One region of the Photorhabdus kleinii genome, then DNA from elsewhere that is predicted to be linked to it. Evidence: predicted binding sites of a transcription regulator. Region 1 holds the regulator's gene; each other region holds the start of a gene.
What was found. Region 1 encodes CRP, which controls carbon source genes, mostly activating them, when cyclic AMP is high. Its sites were predicted from a motif close to ATGTGANNNNNNTCACAT; they were not measured.
Positions count from the first base shown of each region.

Region 1 (5,753 bases):
CATAAATATGTAATTAAACTACATTTAATGTTGTCAAAATGAGCAAAATTCTTGGCTGAATCGAGATAATTTCTGAAAATAAATTACAAAAAGGCTTTTTCTAATAAATAAAATAGGGTAGAGTTATTGGCGTAGGGTACAGAGGTAAGATGTTCTATCTTTCAGACCTTTTACTTCACGTAATCGGATTTAGCTGAATATTAGCTGCCCCAGTCAATTTTGACTGGGGCATTTTTTTCATCTGAATTTAATTGGTGGGAATGAAAAAGACTGTATTAACTATGGTTTTCAACTTGAACGGCTTTCTGGCTGAACCATATATCCAGTTTTTGTTGTAGTTTATCGATACCGATTTTTTTCGGGGCTGAGAAATATTCCACTTGAATATCCCCATTCAGCGCGAGTAAGGTGTCACGAACCTTATTCAGTTGACTTTTACGGGCGCCAGATGCCAGTTTGTCGGCTTTAGTCAATAACACCATAACCGGTACTTGCATTGCGACTGCCCATTGGATCATCTGCTGATCAAGATCTTTCAATGGGTGACGGATATCCATCAGTACGACCAGCCCGATCAGGCATTCACGTTTTTGTAGATATTCACCCAATGCTTTTTGCCATTTGCGTTTCATCTCTTCTGGTACTTCGGCATAGCCATAACCCGGTAAGTCAACCAGGCTAATACCTTCTTCTACTTCGAATAAATTGATGAGTTGAGTTCGGCCAGGCGTTTTACTGGTACGGGCGAGGCTTTTCTGTTTCGTCAGAGCATTCAGAGCGCTAGATTTACCTGCATTTGAGCGACCGGCAAACGCGACTTCAATGCCCATATCTTGAGGCAGATGGCGAATATCAGGTGCGCTCGTGATAAAACGGGTCATATGATAGTTGTGGTTTTTGATGGTCAAAATGATTATCTCCCTGAGAAATGCGCCGAATATATGGCAAAGAAGATTATACCGATAGCCACTGTTGGTTGACAGGATTAAAAATAATGACATATTTCTGATGGGTTGAACTAAGCTTGCTATTTTGTTACTGATGACGCTCGGTTTATGAAATAAAATCTAACCTGTTATTGAAAGGATACATTTTTCTTCAAAGCACCAGTCGATTGATAGCGTAAATGTAGGTAAATATTAAGCACGATGTTGAAGAGATTATTAGAATTAATTCAGTTTGTGTTGTTGACCTTAATAATATAGGAACCCAGAATGTTTAAACGTATTTTAGTAGCACTTGTAACTGCATGCTCTCTGAGCGCAATGGCGCCTCTGGCTTTGGCGGTGGGAGAAATCCACGTGAAGCTGACAACAACGGAGGGTAATATTGAACTGGAATTAAATAATCAGAAAGCTCCAATTACAACGAAAAACTTTATTGAATACGTCAATGAGGGTTATTACAACAATACAATCTTCCATCGGGTAATCCCTGGATTTATGGTGCAGGGTGGTGGTTTTACCAAAGATTTGCAGCAAAAAGCGACTAAAGCTGCTATTAAAAATGAGGCAGATAATGGACTGCGTAATTTACGCGGAACTATCTCTATGGCACGTACAGCTGATAAAGACAGCGCCACCAGCCAATTTTTTATTAATGTAGCGGATAATGCTTTCCTTGATCACGGTCAGCGTGACTTTGGCTATGCAGTATTTGGTAAAGTCGTAAAAGGTATGGATGTTGTGGATAAAATTTCTCAAGTCAAAACGGAAAATGTTGGTCCATATCAGAATGTACCGGTTAAACCTGTTGCTATTCTGTCTGCGGAGATTATTCTTTAATTTTTTCTATTACTTTGGCTGTGGCAGTTTCTGGTCTTCCGGTTAACTCTCATCAGATTAACAAACTGGCCTGCATTAAATGCAGGCCAGTTTCACTGTCATTCATACATCTTTTGGGTAAATTCTTTATTTACTTCGGTTCGTGGATAATATCTGTCTTTGTAACATTTCTTCTCTTTACTCTCACAATGTATGCCGTTACTTAAAGTGTAAGATGAAAAGTCGATATCTTTTCCATCACCAAACTCTTTTTTCAGGTGTTTTGCCGCTCTTTTCCCTAAATACCTTTCGGTTAATTTTAGCGATAGCCCTTTTTGATCAGAGCAATATTTTCCTTTTTTATCACAAACCACCCCTTTTTCCGGGAAGAAAATGTTAGCAGTTTTAGTAACAGCCAGCGTGGAGAAGGACAGTAAAAAAAGAGATGCTATAATCAGTTTTGTCTTCATAACAATTACCTTTACTTATTGAATATCAAAATAGAGCATATGTTTTGTAGGGTATGAGAGTAAGTTGATTAAGGAAAAAACAGCCATTGATTTTGTTGTACTATGCTACAAATATTGATGTGCTATGATAGCCGCCCCGTTGTCGCGAGGCCGTTTTATCTGGAGCCAGTTGTGCAGGATAAACAAATTGCAGGAGTGGCAGGGCAACAAATACAGCGATAAAAATGAGTAGGATAGACTCCTATGTTACTAATAATAGATAACTATGATTCTTTTACATATAACTTATATCAATATTTTTGTGAATTGGGTACAGATGTTTTAGTTAAGCGTAATGATGAACTGCAACTTGAAGATATTGAGAGATTGATGCCTACTCATCTGGTGATTTCCCCTGGCTCTTGTACCCCAAATGAAGCAGGAATTTCTCTGGCTGCGATTTCTCATTTTTCGGATAAGTTGCCGATTCTTGGTGTTTGTCTTGGACATCAGGCAATTGGGCAGGCGTTTGGTGCCAGCGTGGTAAAAGCCAGGGAAGTGATGCATGGAAAAACTTCTGCTATTCACCATAATCAGCAAGGTGTGTTCAAAGGGCTTAACCGGCCATTAACCGCGACTCGTTACCATTCATTGGTGATTGCCGCAGAGACATTACCAGCCTCATTTGAAGTCACCGCATGGAGCCAGCATAACGGCAATGTCGATGAAATTATGGGCATTCGTCATCGCACTCTACCGCTGGAAGGGGTGCAGTTCCACCCTGAAAGTATTCTCAGTGAGCAAGGTCACCAGTTGCTGAGCAACTTTCTGAGATATTAACCAGATACCGATAATTTCTTCATTTATCCATCTTTTTCATTTGCCCATCTTTGATTTTTTATGCATATTCAGTGATTATAATTTCACTTTTGAATGGCGTGTATATAGAAAACGGGTGGGAAAATGAAGGAGCATACCGCAGTAGATAGAAACGCATACGATCAAGTTATGTTGCCAATTTATTCACCAGCGCAGTTTATTCCGGTGACAGGGCAAGGTAGTCGTGTATGGGATCAGCAAGGGAAAGAGTATATTGATTTTGCGGGAGGGATTGCTGTTGTAGCTTTGGGCCATTGTCATCCTGCGTTAGTGGATGTTTTGAAGCAGCAGGGGGAGAAACTTTGGCATATCAGTAACATTTTTACCAATGAACCGGCTTTGATTTTGGCGCAGAAACTGATTGATGCGACTTTTGCTGAGCGGGTATTTTTTGCCAACTCAGGAGCAGAAGCGAATGAAGCGGCATTTAAACTGGCTCGCCACTATGCCATTACGCGTCACAGTCCCTATAAAACCAAAATTATCGCATTTCATCAGGGTTTTCATGGTCGCACCTTATTTACTGTCTCCGTGGGTGGTCAGCCAAAATATGCTGATGGTTTTGGGCCAAAACCCGCGGATATTATTCATGTGCCTTTTAATGACTTAGATGCAGTGAAGGCTGTCATAGATGACCATACTTGTGCTGTTGTATTGGAGCCTGTACAGGGAGAAGGGGGAGTCACGCCGGCAGCACCGGCATTTATTCGTGGGTTGCGTGAGCTTTGCGATAAGCATCAGGTGCTGTTGGTGTTTGATGAAGTGCAAAGTGGGATGGGACGTACCGGTAAGCTATTTTCTTATATGTATTATGATGTTACGCCGGACATCATTACCACAGCAAAAGCATTGGGAAATGGCTTCCCTATTAGCGCTATGCTGACGACAGAGAATATTGCTTCAGCGATGACGCCGGGAACTCACGGTACAACTTACGGCGGTAATCCGTTGGCTTGTGCAGTTGCAAATGCTGCTTTTGATATTATTAATACACCAACAGTTCTGGAGGGAGTTGAGAAACGCCATAATTTGATGATGAATTTTCTGAATGATATCAATCAGAAACATTCGATATTTGGTGAAATCCGAGGAAAGGGTTTGCTGATTGGTGCAGAACTCAAAGCACCATATCAAGGAAAAGCCAAAGATATTCTGCAACTGGCGGCTGAAAATGGCTTAATGTTGTTGAGTGCGGGTGGTGATGTATTGCGTTTCACGCCTTCGTTGATTATTAGTGAAGAAGAGATTGCTCAAGGAATGGAGCGGTTAGAGCAGGCAATTAACCAGTTGGTGTAATTAAATATAAGAGAAATCAGCGCAGGATTATGCGCTGATTAATCAGGCGTTAACGTGTACCGTAAACAACAATAGTTTTACCGTGTGCGGAGATCAAGTTTTGATCTTCTAGCATTTTCAGAATGCGACCAACCGTTTCGCGGGAACAGCCAACAATCTGGCCAATTTCCTGACGCGTGATTTTGATTTGCATTCCGTCCGGGTGGGTCATTGCATCTGGTTGTTTCGCCAGATTCAATAAAGTTTGGGCAATCCGGCCGGTAACATCCAGGAAAGCCAGATTACCGACTTTCTCAGAAGTTGTTTGCAAACGGTTTGCCATTTGGGCAGATAAACGCATCAAAATATCCGGGTTTACCTGAATCAGTTGACGGAATTTTTTATAGGAGATTTCAGCTACTTCACAGGCGCTTTTGGCCCGTACCCAGGCTGTACGCTCTTGCCCCTCTTCAAATAATCCAAGTTCACCAATGAAATCCCCCTGATTTAAATAGGAGAGGATCATCTCTTTGCCTTCTTCATCTTTAATCAAAACCGCAACAGAGCCTTTTACGATGTAGTAAAGCGTCTCTGCTTTTTCGCCTTGATGAATAAGCGTACTTTTAGATGGATATTTATGAATATGGCAGTGTGACAAAAACCATTCAAGAGTGGGGTCTGTTTGTGGCTTGCCGAGAACCATTCGTTTCATCCTCTGTTGTTATCGCTGCCTAAATAACACGAGAATCTAAAAGTTTCTCGTCAGGCTGGCTTATAAAGACACTAGCTTAACATTAGTTTGTTGAAAAACCGACAGGTAAGGGTTTTATATAGGTTATCTGAAATTTGAACCCTAGGGTATTGATCTTAACCTATATATACCTGGCCCACTTCTGTTTTTAACACAGGAAAAGGCTTCTGTCTTGTCTTGTATTGTTTCAGCATAATAAACCGCTCATTAGATTGCTAGCTTAATACTGAAAGAGTAGGCTTGGATGCAAAGAACGACTTAAGAGGTATTTATGCAAGCGCGGGTAAAATGGGTTGAAGGATTGTCTCTTTTGGGGGAGTCATCTTCCGGTCATCAGATCATGATGGATGGTAATGCCGGCGATAAGGCACCGAGTCCAATGGAAATGGTATTAATAGCAGCCGGTGGTTGCAGTACGGTTGATGTAGTTTCTATTTTGCAGAAAGGCAGGTATGACATCAGAGATTGTGAAGTAAAATTAACTTCCCGCCGTCGTGAAGAGGTGCCACGCTTGTTTACTCATATTAATCTGCATTTTATTGTTACGGGTAAGGATTTAATAGATAAAGCGGTTGAACGTGCAGTCATGCTTTCCGCGGAAAAATATTGCTCTGTTTCGTTGATGTTGGGGAAATC
Region 1 is NZ_JAJAFY010000066.1:3,141-8,893, reverse strand. Features, by position in the region: gene LG003_RS23645 (hypothetical protein) at 150-197, shown strand; gene yihA (ribosome biogenesis GTP-binding protein YihA/YsxC) at 276-908, opposite strand; gene ppiA (peptidylprolyl isomerase A) at 1,215-1,784, shown strand; gene LG003_RS20930 (YcgJ family protein) at 1,883-2,233, opposite strand; gene LG003_RS20925 (aminodeoxychorismate synthase component II) at 2,477-3,052, shown strand; gene argD (bifunctional acetylornithine/succinyldiaminopimelate transaminase) at 3,176-4,387, shown strand; gene crp (cAMP-activated global transcriptional regulator CRP) at 4,437-5,069, opposite strand; gene LG003_RS20910 (OsmC family protein) at 5,389-5,753, shown strand, end outside.

Region 2 (5,753 bases), on a different contig from region 1:
ATCAATCCAAGGTCAGGCTGAGTCTTACACACTCAGCCTTTTCATATCTAATTTGCCAAAGATTATGGCTTGAATGTTGCCACCATTTTAGACTGAAAGATCGCTTTCAGTTCTTGTTTACTCTTCATCACCAACTGACCATCAGTACCAATCGTCATATGCTGCGGATCATGGTTATGCCTTGATTGCCATAGCATAATCATTTGCAAACTATGCTCTTTCTGCTCTACCGTTAAAGGCACACCATCCTGCCATTTACCCAGTTCTACTGCCTGAACCAAGCGTTGATATATTTCTGGTGTCATTACAGATAACAGATCATCCAGTTCCATTGATATTTCCTCATTATTTTCCAGAATTAGCTGAAACGATTTTTTACGTAAACTAAGATTATGCCCGCAATAATAAAAACGATTAACCTACTGTTTTTTCGCCTGTATTTTCATCAGTAAAGCTTAATGCAACCGAGTTGATACAAAAACGCTCTCCTGTCGGCTGCGGTCCATCAGGGAACACATGCCCCAAATGAGCATTACAATGACCGCAACGAACCTCAATACGATGCATATTGTGACTATCATCATCAAGATACTGCACTGCATCATGAGTGGCAGGCTGGTAAAAACTCGGCCAGCCACAACCAGAATCAAATTTAGTGTCGGACATAAATAACGGCTGCTCGCAGCACAAACAATGATACACGCCACTTTTCTTATTATGTAGCAATTTCCCTGAAAATGGCGGCTCTGTCCCGGCATTCTGGGTTACGTGACGCTGAATATCAGTTAGTTCTTTATAAAGGGAAACATCAGGATTCTTAGTCATAACGACCACCTTAATAATAAGACTCATGTTCTCAATAAAATTGATTAATAATAACAAAAAATTAACATTACATCAGTGGAATTTATTTTAAGTGGTTAACTGAATCTGTCTATACCCTATGGATTTCAAGATGGATCGCGACGGCAAGGGAGCGAATCCCCGGGAGTATAGGTAACTATGTGACTGGGGTGAGTGAATGCAGCCAACAAAGAGGCAACTTGAAAGATAACGGGTATATCCTACTATTTGTGATGTGACTCGCATATCTAACCAATTAACTTTCAATATCTGTCTGCACCTTGATAATGATGGGCGGCTCGATTGCCAGTACCCTATAGCAAGCGTCTAAATGATGAACTCAAAGCTAATGTTTTTCAGCTATTGACACGATTCCGCTTGACGGCTGGCAAGGTTTTGGTAACTTTAGTAATAATTTTTAATTCACTAAAAAATAGCTGGTGGAACACTATGACTATCAAAGTAGGTATCAACGGTTTTGGTCGTATTGGCCGTATTGTTTTCCGTGCTGCACAAGAACGTTCAGACATCGAAATCGTTGCAATCAACGATTTGCTCGACGCCGAATACATGGCTTACATGCTGAAATACGATTCAACTCACGGTCGCTTCAACGGCACTGTTGAAGTAAAAGACGGCCGCCTGATTGTTAACGGCAAAGCTATCCGCGTTACAGCAGAAAGAGATCCAGCTAACCTGAAATGGAATGAAGTAGGTGTTGATGTTGTTGCAGAAGCAACAGGTATCTTCCTGACTGACGAAACTGCACGTAAGCACATTGCCGCTGGTGCGAAAAAAGTTGTTCTGACCGGCCCATCCAAAGATGACACGCCTATGTTTGTTATGGGAGTTAATCACAAAACTTATGCAGGCCAGGAGATCGTTTCCAATGCTTCCTGTACCACTAACTGTCTGGCACCGCTGGCTAAAGTTATCAATGATAAATTCCGCATTGTTGAAGGTCTGATGACCACTGTTCACGCAACAACGGCAACTCAGAAAACAGTTGACGGTCCTTCTGCGAAAGATTGGCGTGGTGGTCGTGGCGCTGCTCAGAATATTATCCCATCATCTACCGGCGCAGCTAAAGCTGTGGGTAAAGTTATCCCTGAACTAAATGGTAAGCTGACTGGCATGGCTTTCCGCGTTCCTACTCCTAACGTATCTGTTGTTGACCTGACTGTACGTCTGGAAAAACCAGCTACTTATCAACAAATCTGCGATGCAATCAAAGATGCGGCTGAAGGTGAACTGAAAGGCGTTCTGGGTTACACCGAAGATGATGTCGTATCTAACGATTTCAATGGCGAAAAACTGACTTCTGTATTTGACGCAAAAGCAGGTATCGCTCTGAACGACAACTTTGTAAAACTGGTTTCCTGGTACGACAACGAAACCGGTTACTCTAACAAAGTTCTGGATCTGATTGCTCATATCTCCAAATAACTGAGTAATTACTTTGTCTGAAAAGAGCTGCCTTCCCCCGGCAGCTCTTTTGTTTCAATCTGTGTACAACATGCGTTATTCTTGGGCTATTGCCATTAGCCCGGCTTTGGTTCTACAAGGTTATACGGATGAACGATAAAATCTTTTCATTACCGGTTGCAGAACAGATTTCTCCTGCTATTAGTCAACGAAATATAGATGGCTTTCCACTGATAGTCGTCTCTCATCCTAAAGTTCGTGGTGCAATCAGCTTACAAGGGGCGCACCTTATCGCCTGGCAACCCAGTGGTGAAGAGCCGGGGTTATGGCTGAGCAAGAAAACCGCATTTGCAGCAGGTACCGCTATCCGTGGTGGTATACCTATTTGTTGGCCTTGGTTTGGTGTCTCAAGAGCACCAAGTCATGGCTTTGCCAGAATTCTTCCCTGGGAATTTAGCGCACATAACGAACATGAAAATGGCGTCATATTAACTTTCACACTGAAAGACAATGAATATACCCATAAATTGTGGCCTTATGACTTTACCTTGATTGCCCGTTTCAAACTGTGTGAAACCTGTGAAGTGGAGCTAGAAACCTATGGTGATTATCAAGCAACTTGTGCCCTGCACACTTATCTAAATATAGGCGATATTAATCAGGTTTCGATTAGCGGTTTAGGTAAACATTTTATTGATACGGTTGCTGACAAAGAGCAACACATCACAGCAGAGCATCTTATTTTCAATGGTCGCACTGATCGCATTTATACCGAGCCGGAAGATTTCAATTTGATAAGGGATAAATCGCTGAAACGGACTATTGAAATTCACCATTATCATCACAGTGATGTTGTATGCTGGAATCCAGGTGCCCAATTGTCAAACAGTATGAAAGATATGTGCAATGAAGGTTATAAAAATATGATTTGTGTAGAAACAGCTCGCATCAATAAGCCACTAATCTCTAAAGATGATAGCCCAGCCCATATTTCGGTGTTAATCCGTTGCCGGAAAGACTACCAATAAATATATCACTCATTCACATTAAAAAGACTGAATACTATCCCATGAATTCAGTCTCTATTCGATATTATCGCCGTGAGTAATTAAAAACTATATGTAACACCTGTCCAAACAATACTTGAATATGACTTATTAACCATTGGGCTATCTTTAATTTCACTCGGTAAACGCTCAACGCGCCCCATCATAAATACAGACCATTCCTGGTTAAATTTATAATTAGCAGATAATTCCAGATAGGGAGTCCAACTATCATCTGGCGTATATTTTTCTAGTCCGCTATGGCGTGATTCACTATCTTTAATACCATATTCATAACGATTTTGTTTTTTACTATTCCAAACCACACCTAATCCTGGTTGTAATGACCAATCATCACTTTTAAATTCATATAAATAAGCCAGGTCAATCGTTATGCCTTTACTTTTACCCAAAGTATCCGCAGCAAAAGAGCTACGCAACGTTCCCCAATCTTCAATATGACGATAGCTAAAACCCCCCATCATGGTATCATCGCGACGATCCAGCTTTTTCATCTGCTTATCTTCATTATCTTTTGGGCGAAAATTTTGAGGATAGTAATAGACATCTAAAGATAGCTGATCTTTTGGTTCATTCCACAAATAATACCCAGCGGCTAAAGTATGAAAATAGAAATTGTCACTTTCATAATTAACCATTGGAACAAACAACACTTTATCTTTATTCTTTACCCCTTTATAAGGTGATGCCTCAGCCAAAACAGAGGCACCAATTGACCACTGCCCCGCATAAGCCAAAGATGAAGAAAGACAAAAAGTGACGACTGTGGCTAAAACTTTAGCTTTGTTGATCATGATTAACTATTTCCTTTAAAACAATTATGCGATTAGCTATATCAAGTGTAAAAGATCATCTCCCTTATTTCCAAGTAATAACGTCCTATTTTGCCTTAAAAAGCACGATATGTTTAGTACCCGCCTAATTATTCTGACAAAAATAGGCAGATTATAGAAAACAAAGATATATTAATTTAGCGAAAACGGTAACTTATTTCCTGTAATAATACCAGAAACTAACGACTATTTAACACGCTACCTGGTATTTAACGACATATATACCCGTTATCTTTCAAGTTGCCTCTTTGTTGGCTGCACTCGCTCACCCCGGTCACATAGTTTGCTATGCTCCCGGGGATTCTCTCCCTTGCCGTCGCGATGCATCTTGAAATCCATTGGGTATAGATACCGGGACCCGATCTGCCAATGCGCACAATAATTCATAGCCAATTGTTCCAGAGTTCTCCGCCACATCATCCACCGGCAAATTTTGCCCCCACAATTCAACAGAACTACCAATTTGGGCCTGCGGACAAGGCGTTAAATCCACCGACAACATGTCCATTGATACTGTACCTAATACTTGAGTCTTAACGCCATCAACAATAATCGGTGTTCCTGTCATTGCACGACGGGGATAACCATCAGCATAACCACAGGCAACGGTACCGACTCGCATAGGGCCTGACGCGGTATATTTACTGCCATAACCAATTTTATCTCCTGCCTTGAGATTCTGAATAGCAATAATCTCACTTTGCAGACTCATCACTGCTTTCAACCCGATATCGGCAATATCTTTCCACTTTCCACTCGGTGAGGCACCATAAAGCACGATACCGGGACGTACCCAATCTCTATGAGTTTGTGGATACCACAAAGAAGCAGCTGAATTAGCCAAACACTGAGAAATATCCAATTCCTGATTGACCGAATTAATAACGTCAAGTTGTTCAGTAACGCCAATCTCCTTATTATCCGCATTCGCAAAATGTGACATTAATGTTATTTTCCCAATTTGCCGGATACCTCTTGCTAATGATAAAACCGCGCTATATTGATCCGCAGGAAATCCCAATCGATTCATACCGCTATTGAGTTTGAGATAAATATTGATGGGTCTACTCAAATTGGCCGCTTCTATTGCTTCAAGTTGCCAATGGCTGTGCACTACCGTTGTCAACTGATATTCATCAATTATTGGCAAATCTTCGGGTTTGAAAAACCCTTCCAATAGCAAGATTGGCCCCTGCCACCCCTGCTCCCGCAATAAAATCGCTTCATCAAAATCAAGTAAAGCAAATCCATCAGCCTGATCGAGATGCCGCCATATACAACGCAAACCATGCCCATAAGCATTTGCTTTAACAACCGCCCAAATTTTACTATTACCGACCCTATTACGAATAATCGCCAAATTATTTTCCAATGCATCAAGATGGATCGTTGCCGAAATCGGACGTGGCATATTATATTAGCCTCTCAGTTCAGTGTGTAATTGATGGCTAAATGGCACCAATTTTGTATTAAAACCATTAATATAACGAAATACTGATAAATCATCAGATGCAATGGCAGGCTTTTTACCCGAAATAATATCAGCCAGTAACTGACTAGAACCGCATGCCATTGTCCATCCCAA
Region 2 is NZ_JAJAFY010000001.1:283,638-289,390, reverse strand. Features, by position in the region: gene LG003_RS01355 (YeaC family protein) at 63-332, opposite strand; gene msrB (peptide-methionine (R)-S-oxide reductase MsrB) at 415-825, opposite strand; gene gapA (glyceraldehyde-3-phosphate dehydrogenase) at 1,294-2,289, shown strand; gene LG003_RS01340 (D-hexose-6-phosphate mutarotase) at 2,418-3,296, shown strand; gene LG003_RS01335 (MipA/OmpV family protein) at 3,377-4,129, opposite strand; gene dadX (catabolic alanine racemase DadX) at 4,455-5,579, opposite strand; gene LG003_RS01325 (D-amino acid dehydrogenase) at 5,586-5,753, opposite strand, start outside.
Region 2: gapA (glyceraldehyde-3-phosphate dehydrogenase) is a predicted target of CRP. The motif match lies at 1,072-1,089, and genes of this name have one in related genera.

Region 3 (5,753 bases), on a different contig from region 1:
ATGCTTTGGCAAAGCCGCCTACGCCGGTAGTTTCCTGACCGATCAAGCCATATTTTAGCCCCAGACGCTCGTCCGCAGCGCGAGCCGGAAGCTGGCCGACACGCAGTTGAGTTAAAATAAAATTGGCACCGCGAATGGCGTTATCTGGTGTGAAATGGACGCTGACAATAACGTGTTCCATGCCGTGACGAGCTAACATACGGCGAGTAAGCGCGGCGATAATTTCTACTTTCTGTTTTCCACCGTCAATGTCAACCAATGCCAGTTCAGATAGTGGAATATTTTTTTGGTGTTGAATAAGCCCTTCGACTAATTCAGGTGTGTAGCTGCTACCGCCACCAATAACGGCTATTTTGATTCGTTTCATACCTTTTCCTCTTGCGATGGTATTCGACGATAGAGTTCAATCATATCGCTGGCAAGATCTTGAATAACCATTGCGTTCATTAAATGATCTTGCGCATGGACGGTGATGAGATTGACAGGTAATTTACCGCAGCCTTCATCCAATCCGATGAGGGTAGTTTGAATCGTGTGTGCTTCTTTGATTGCCTGTTGGGATTCTGCCATCAGTGTTTGTGCTGTTTGAAAGTCACCGTTTCTGGCATGTTGTAATGCCATTAGTGCATGACTGCGTGCGCTTCCGGCATGAACCAGCAGTTCTACAATAGTTTTGTCTAAATCCATGTGTAAATCCTCCGAAAATTAGGGTTGGGATTGAGTTTCTACACCGGTGGATGCTGTGTTTTCTCGCTGTTTATCTTCTTCGTTGACCAACTGTTTTTCAAAAATTTTGAAGAAGGGATACCAGATAAAGAGGTCGATTATCGTGAGTATGATCACTAGCACTGCCGCACGATAATCCCAGGCGGCGGAAATCATTGCGCCGAATGGCGCCGGTGTAGTCCAGGGCGAAATAGCGACCATTTTATGCACCAGGTCAAGATGCAGGACGCTGTAGGACAATACTGCATTGACCAATGGCACAACCAGTAATGGAATGAATAAGGTTGGATTCATCACAATCGGTGAGCCAAACAGTAGTGGTTCGTTAATATTGAATATGGACGGAACCACGCTCAGTTTTCCGATAGTACGCAAATGCATAGAACGGCTGCGCAGATAAAGAATCGCCAGAACCAGTGTAGAACCAGAGCCACCAATACAGATATAAAACGACCAGTAAGGGTCAGTAAAAATGTGTGTTGTAGCAGTACCTTGAGCCATTAATGTTGCATTGGCAGCAATATTTGCCATAAAAATAGGGGCCATCAAGCCAGTGACAATATTAGCGCCATGAATACCGGCAAACCACAGTAGGTTAGTAATGAGTAGTGCCAATATAATGGCAGGTAGAGTATCACCGACGGAAATGAGTGGGTGGAACATCTGCATTATGGCTGCGGGAATAAGTAGATTGAATTCACTCTGTAATAGCAAGCTGGCGGGATAAACTGTCAGCAAGATACCTATGACTGGGTACAGAAGTTCAAAAGAACGGGCGATTGCTGGTGGCACTTGTGTTGGCATTCTGATGGTAATGTTATATTTTTTTAGTAAACGCGTTAGTTCAACTGACCAGATAGCGCAAATTAATGCGGTAAATACACCTGCGCCACCGAGGAAATCGAGTGCTATTTTGTTTTCTATTTGTGGTGCTGCTGCTAGCAAAAACGCCATTAGTGACAGTAAAGCCGAAGTTAACCCGTCCAGACCGTAGGATTTAGCTAAACTGTAGGCGGTACCGACCGAAACAAAGACACTCATTAATCCCATCGTCATAAAGTAAGGCATTGTGATGGTGTCCCAGTGAGTTTTGGCAAAGGACAACCAAGCTTGGCCGAATGAGGATGCAGTCTGTAAATCGAAGGGTGGGTTTGCCACAATTAACATTATGCTGCCGATGATCAAAAATGGCATGGCTGAGATAAAGCCGTCACGCATTGCTGTAATATGCCGCTGGTTACCGATTCGCCCGGCAAACGGGATAATGTGGTTTTCTAAAACACGCATAAAAGAGGTATAGAGACTCATGAGGGTACTCCGCGTGATGATGAAATTGCTTATTCCAACAGGCTTAATGCCTTATCGAGAACCTTATCACCACGAAGAGTGCCATAATCCATCATGTCAATAACGTCTATTGGTTTACCAAGTGGTTTGGCGATAGCGGAAAAATGGGCCAATTGATACCTCACCTGTGGGCCGAGTAAAACAACGTCAGCGTCGGCTATCATGTGTTCTAATTCAACCGTGGGAACAGCCTTGATCTCGATGTCCAATGCCCGTTTTATCACTTCTGCCTGCATGCGTTGTACCAGCATGCTGGTGGACATACCGGCAGCACAACACAATAGGATTTTTTTCATTGTTCAATCTCCAGTTTGTTATATCGTTTCTTATGGGATAAGTGGTTGATGAGAGCTTTCACTTTTTATTAAGACTAGCAACTTATGTTAAATATGTTGCGATTTTGTTCGCATATTAATCAAGAATAGTTTAAGGAATAGCGATAGAATGTGATCTTCGTTTGGATTGTACATAGTGTGAAAATGTCAAGTTATGTAGGACGTTGCAGCGAGATTTCTCACTTATGGAATGAGGGTGAGTGCTTGTTTATACCTTGTATGGTTATCGGCTATGGATCGTTAATCTTTGCCTTTTTCATAAATACGCCATATCATCCATATAACTAATATATGCAAAATACGAACTCAAGTAGATACAATATGGAGGCAGTATGATTACTAAATCCCAAACTAAGTCGAAGCATGTCAGCTTTAACTTTCTTTCAATGGATACCATTGAGTTGTCAAACAATAAGGATGTTGCTAAGCATATCAATTTGTCTGATATTCCCGTTGATGAGGCAGATCAATATGTTGTCGTGAAATTGCCAAGATCAATTGATTATTATGATATTAAGCTTGCAATAGCTAGCGCGGTAACTGCTGTCACTACATTCAATAAGCACAAACATTTGCCTTTGGTGACTGAACCATCTGAAAGTGAATTTGCTTACCGTAATGAAGCACGCCTCGAAAAATTAAAAAATCAGATCCTTACTGATTCAAAGTGGCTAACTGCAAGTGAACTTAGCAGATTAACCGGATCTAAATCGATTAATTCCAGCGCTGCGGCAAATCGGTTGAAAAAGTCGAAAAAAATATTCGCATTGCCCATTAATGGTAAAGATCTATTCCCGTTGTATGCTCTAGACGAAGGCGGCCAGCCGTTACCTGTGATAAAAAATGTTATTGAGCTGTTTAAGAACAAAACGCCCTGGTCAATAGCTATTTGGTTTGGTACACCAAATAGTTGGCTCAGTAATAAAAAGCCAAAGGATCTTTTATTAACTCAACTTGATGATGTTTATATGGCAGCCAAAGAAGAAGTTGAAGGGCCACGTCATGGTTGATGATGAAAAGGAGCTTCAAGAAAATATACCATTTCCTCCAGAGAATACAGGAGTTAAGGTTCAAAAGTGGAAAGCTGGTACACCTATGAACGTATTCATAGAATTAAGTTTAAAGGGATTGAATTTAATCCTGGCATTGGCAATGCTCGTTTTAGCCCGTTCAAAAATAATGGAATTTTCATTCCGACAATCTATGGTGGTGAAAATATAGGAGTAGCTATTATGGAGACGATTTTACATGATATTCCATTGAATTGCTCCGGTATACCTGTTTATCTTGGTAAACTAGATGACTTAGTGCGTAGCCAAATTATTCCGAGAAAAAATATCAAGTATGTGGATATCAATCCACGAATACTGAAGAAGTGGGGAATTATTCAGTGCCAGCTAGTAGAATCAGAAGCATCGGATTATCATATTACTCGGAGATGGGCAGCCCAAATTTATCATGATAATCCTGATGCTCAAGCAATTCGATGGTCTTCTAAGCAGCACGGTGGCAAAGCGATAATAATTTTTGGGGATCGAGTAAAAGAAGGCGATTTGAGTGTGTCTATTGAATCTGAGCCAGCAGCTACTTCTAAAGAAGTTAACGAAAAACTTAAAGACCTTGCCGATGAGATGGAGTTAGTTCTGGTGCCTAAAAATATTACATAAATATCCGCTGATTTTCATCATTAGGGTAGTTTTTAAGTCGTTCGATTAAACTATTATTTTACAAGTGGTTGCGGGCTGTTCTGTGTTATGACGAAATATTATGCTCTTCTGGGGCTGAAATGGATTTAACTTATTGAATCCTAAAAATAGTTTTTTTATTCTTTACCTATACAGTTCATTTACAACTATTTTCTGTGATAAACTTGTTGGCGTTTATTACCAGCTCTGTTTGAGGTGCTTCTGAACACACCATCGCAGCTTTCGTTACCTTTGTATCTTCCCGATGATGAAACTTTTGCCAGTTTCTTTCCGGGGGAAAATGCCACCCTGTTAGCTGCAATCAAATTGGCCATTAATCAGCCGCATGGCAGCTATATTTATTTCTGGTCCCGTGACAGTGGGGGCCGAAGTCATTTGTTGCATGCCGCCTGTGCTGAGTTGTCCCTGAAAGATGAAGCTGTGGGCTATGTTCCGCTGGATAAACGTGCCTATTTTATCCCTGAGGTGCTTGATGGCATGGAACACTTATCACTGGTTTGTATTGATAATATTGAGAGTATTGCTGGTGATGAAGAGTGGGAAATGGCAATTTTCAATCTTTATAATCGCATCCTGGAGATCGGTCGCACATGTTTGCTTATTAGCGGCGATCGCCCACCTCGCCAGATTAATCTTAAGTTACCTGATTTGGCTTCTCGTCTGGATTGGGGGCAAATTTATAAATTACAACCGCTTTCTGATGATGAGAAATTACAAGCCTTGCAATTGCGAGCGAAGTTACGCGGCTTTGAATTGCCAGAAGATGTAGGGCGCTTTTTATTGAAAAGATTAGACAGAGAAATGCGGACTCTGTTTATGGCATTGAATCAGTTAGATCACGCTTCGATAGTGGCCCAGCGCAAGCTGACGATTCCATTTGTGAAGGATATTTTGCACCTTTAAAGATGATGGTGATGTCACCATCATCATATCTATTCTTAATCAATTAAGAATTTCTTTTACTTTTTCCGGTGGGCGCCCAAGTCTGGCTTTATCACCGCAAACCACGATTGGGCGTTCAATCAGTTTAGGGTTGGCAATTATCGTTTTCAGTAAATCATGCTGAGTAAGTTTTTCATCAGCCAAATTCAACTCCTTGTATAGATCTTCTTTTGTTCTCATCAATTGGCGTGCATCATGAAAACCAAGCTGTTCTAGCAGAACGGATAATTGCTCTACAGTGAGAGGAACCTCCAGATAAAGAATAATCTGTGGCTTAATTCCTCGTTCTTCAATAAGTGCCAAAGTTTCACGGCTTTTTGAGCAGCGGGGATTATGATAAATTGTCACCTGTTGCATGAGAATTCCTTAACGTTTGTATTGACTGTAACGCTGTTGTAGCTGGCGTAATTGATCGATACGAGCATCATAACGTGCTTGATCGTAACTACCTAATTTTACCAGTGCGCTGGCACTACTGAGGTATTTGATGGCATTGCCAAACTGACCGCGAAGTGCCATTTCTTCAGCATGCGCTGATAATTCTTCATGGCGTTTTCCTTGTTTGGCGGCAGCTTCGGCTATCAGGCGCCAACCGTTGGGATCATCTGGATTATTGAATGTATAGCGATGGAGCAGTTTTAAAGCCTGTTGATATTGTTTTGCGTGAATAAGTGCATTAGCGAGATTGATTTGCAAT
Region 3 is NZ_JAJAFY010000001.1:74,551-80,303, forward strand. Features, by position in the region: gene LG003_RS00320 (6-phospho-beta-glucosidase) at 1-367, opposite strand, end outside; gene LG003_RS00325 (PTS lactose/cellobiose transporter subunit IIA) at 364-687, opposite strand; gene LG003_RS00330 (PTS sugar transporter subunit IIC) at 706-2,034, opposite strand; gene LG003_RS00335 (PTS sugar transporter subunit IIB) at 2,064-2,369, opposite strand; gene LG003_RS00340 (DUF2384 domain-containing protein) at 2,741-3,418, shown strand; gene LG003_RS00345 (RES family NAD+ phosphorylase) at 3,485-4,075, shown strand; gene hda (DnaA inactivator Hda) at 4,310-5,017, shown strand; gene arsC (arsenate reductase (glutaredoxin)) at 5,057-5,413, opposite strand; gene bepA (beta-barrel assembly-enhancing protease) at 5,423-5,753, opposite strand, start outside.
Region 3: LG003_RS00335 (PTS sugar transporter subunit IIB) is a predicted target of CRP. The motif match lies at 2,466-2,483, and genes of this name have one in related genera.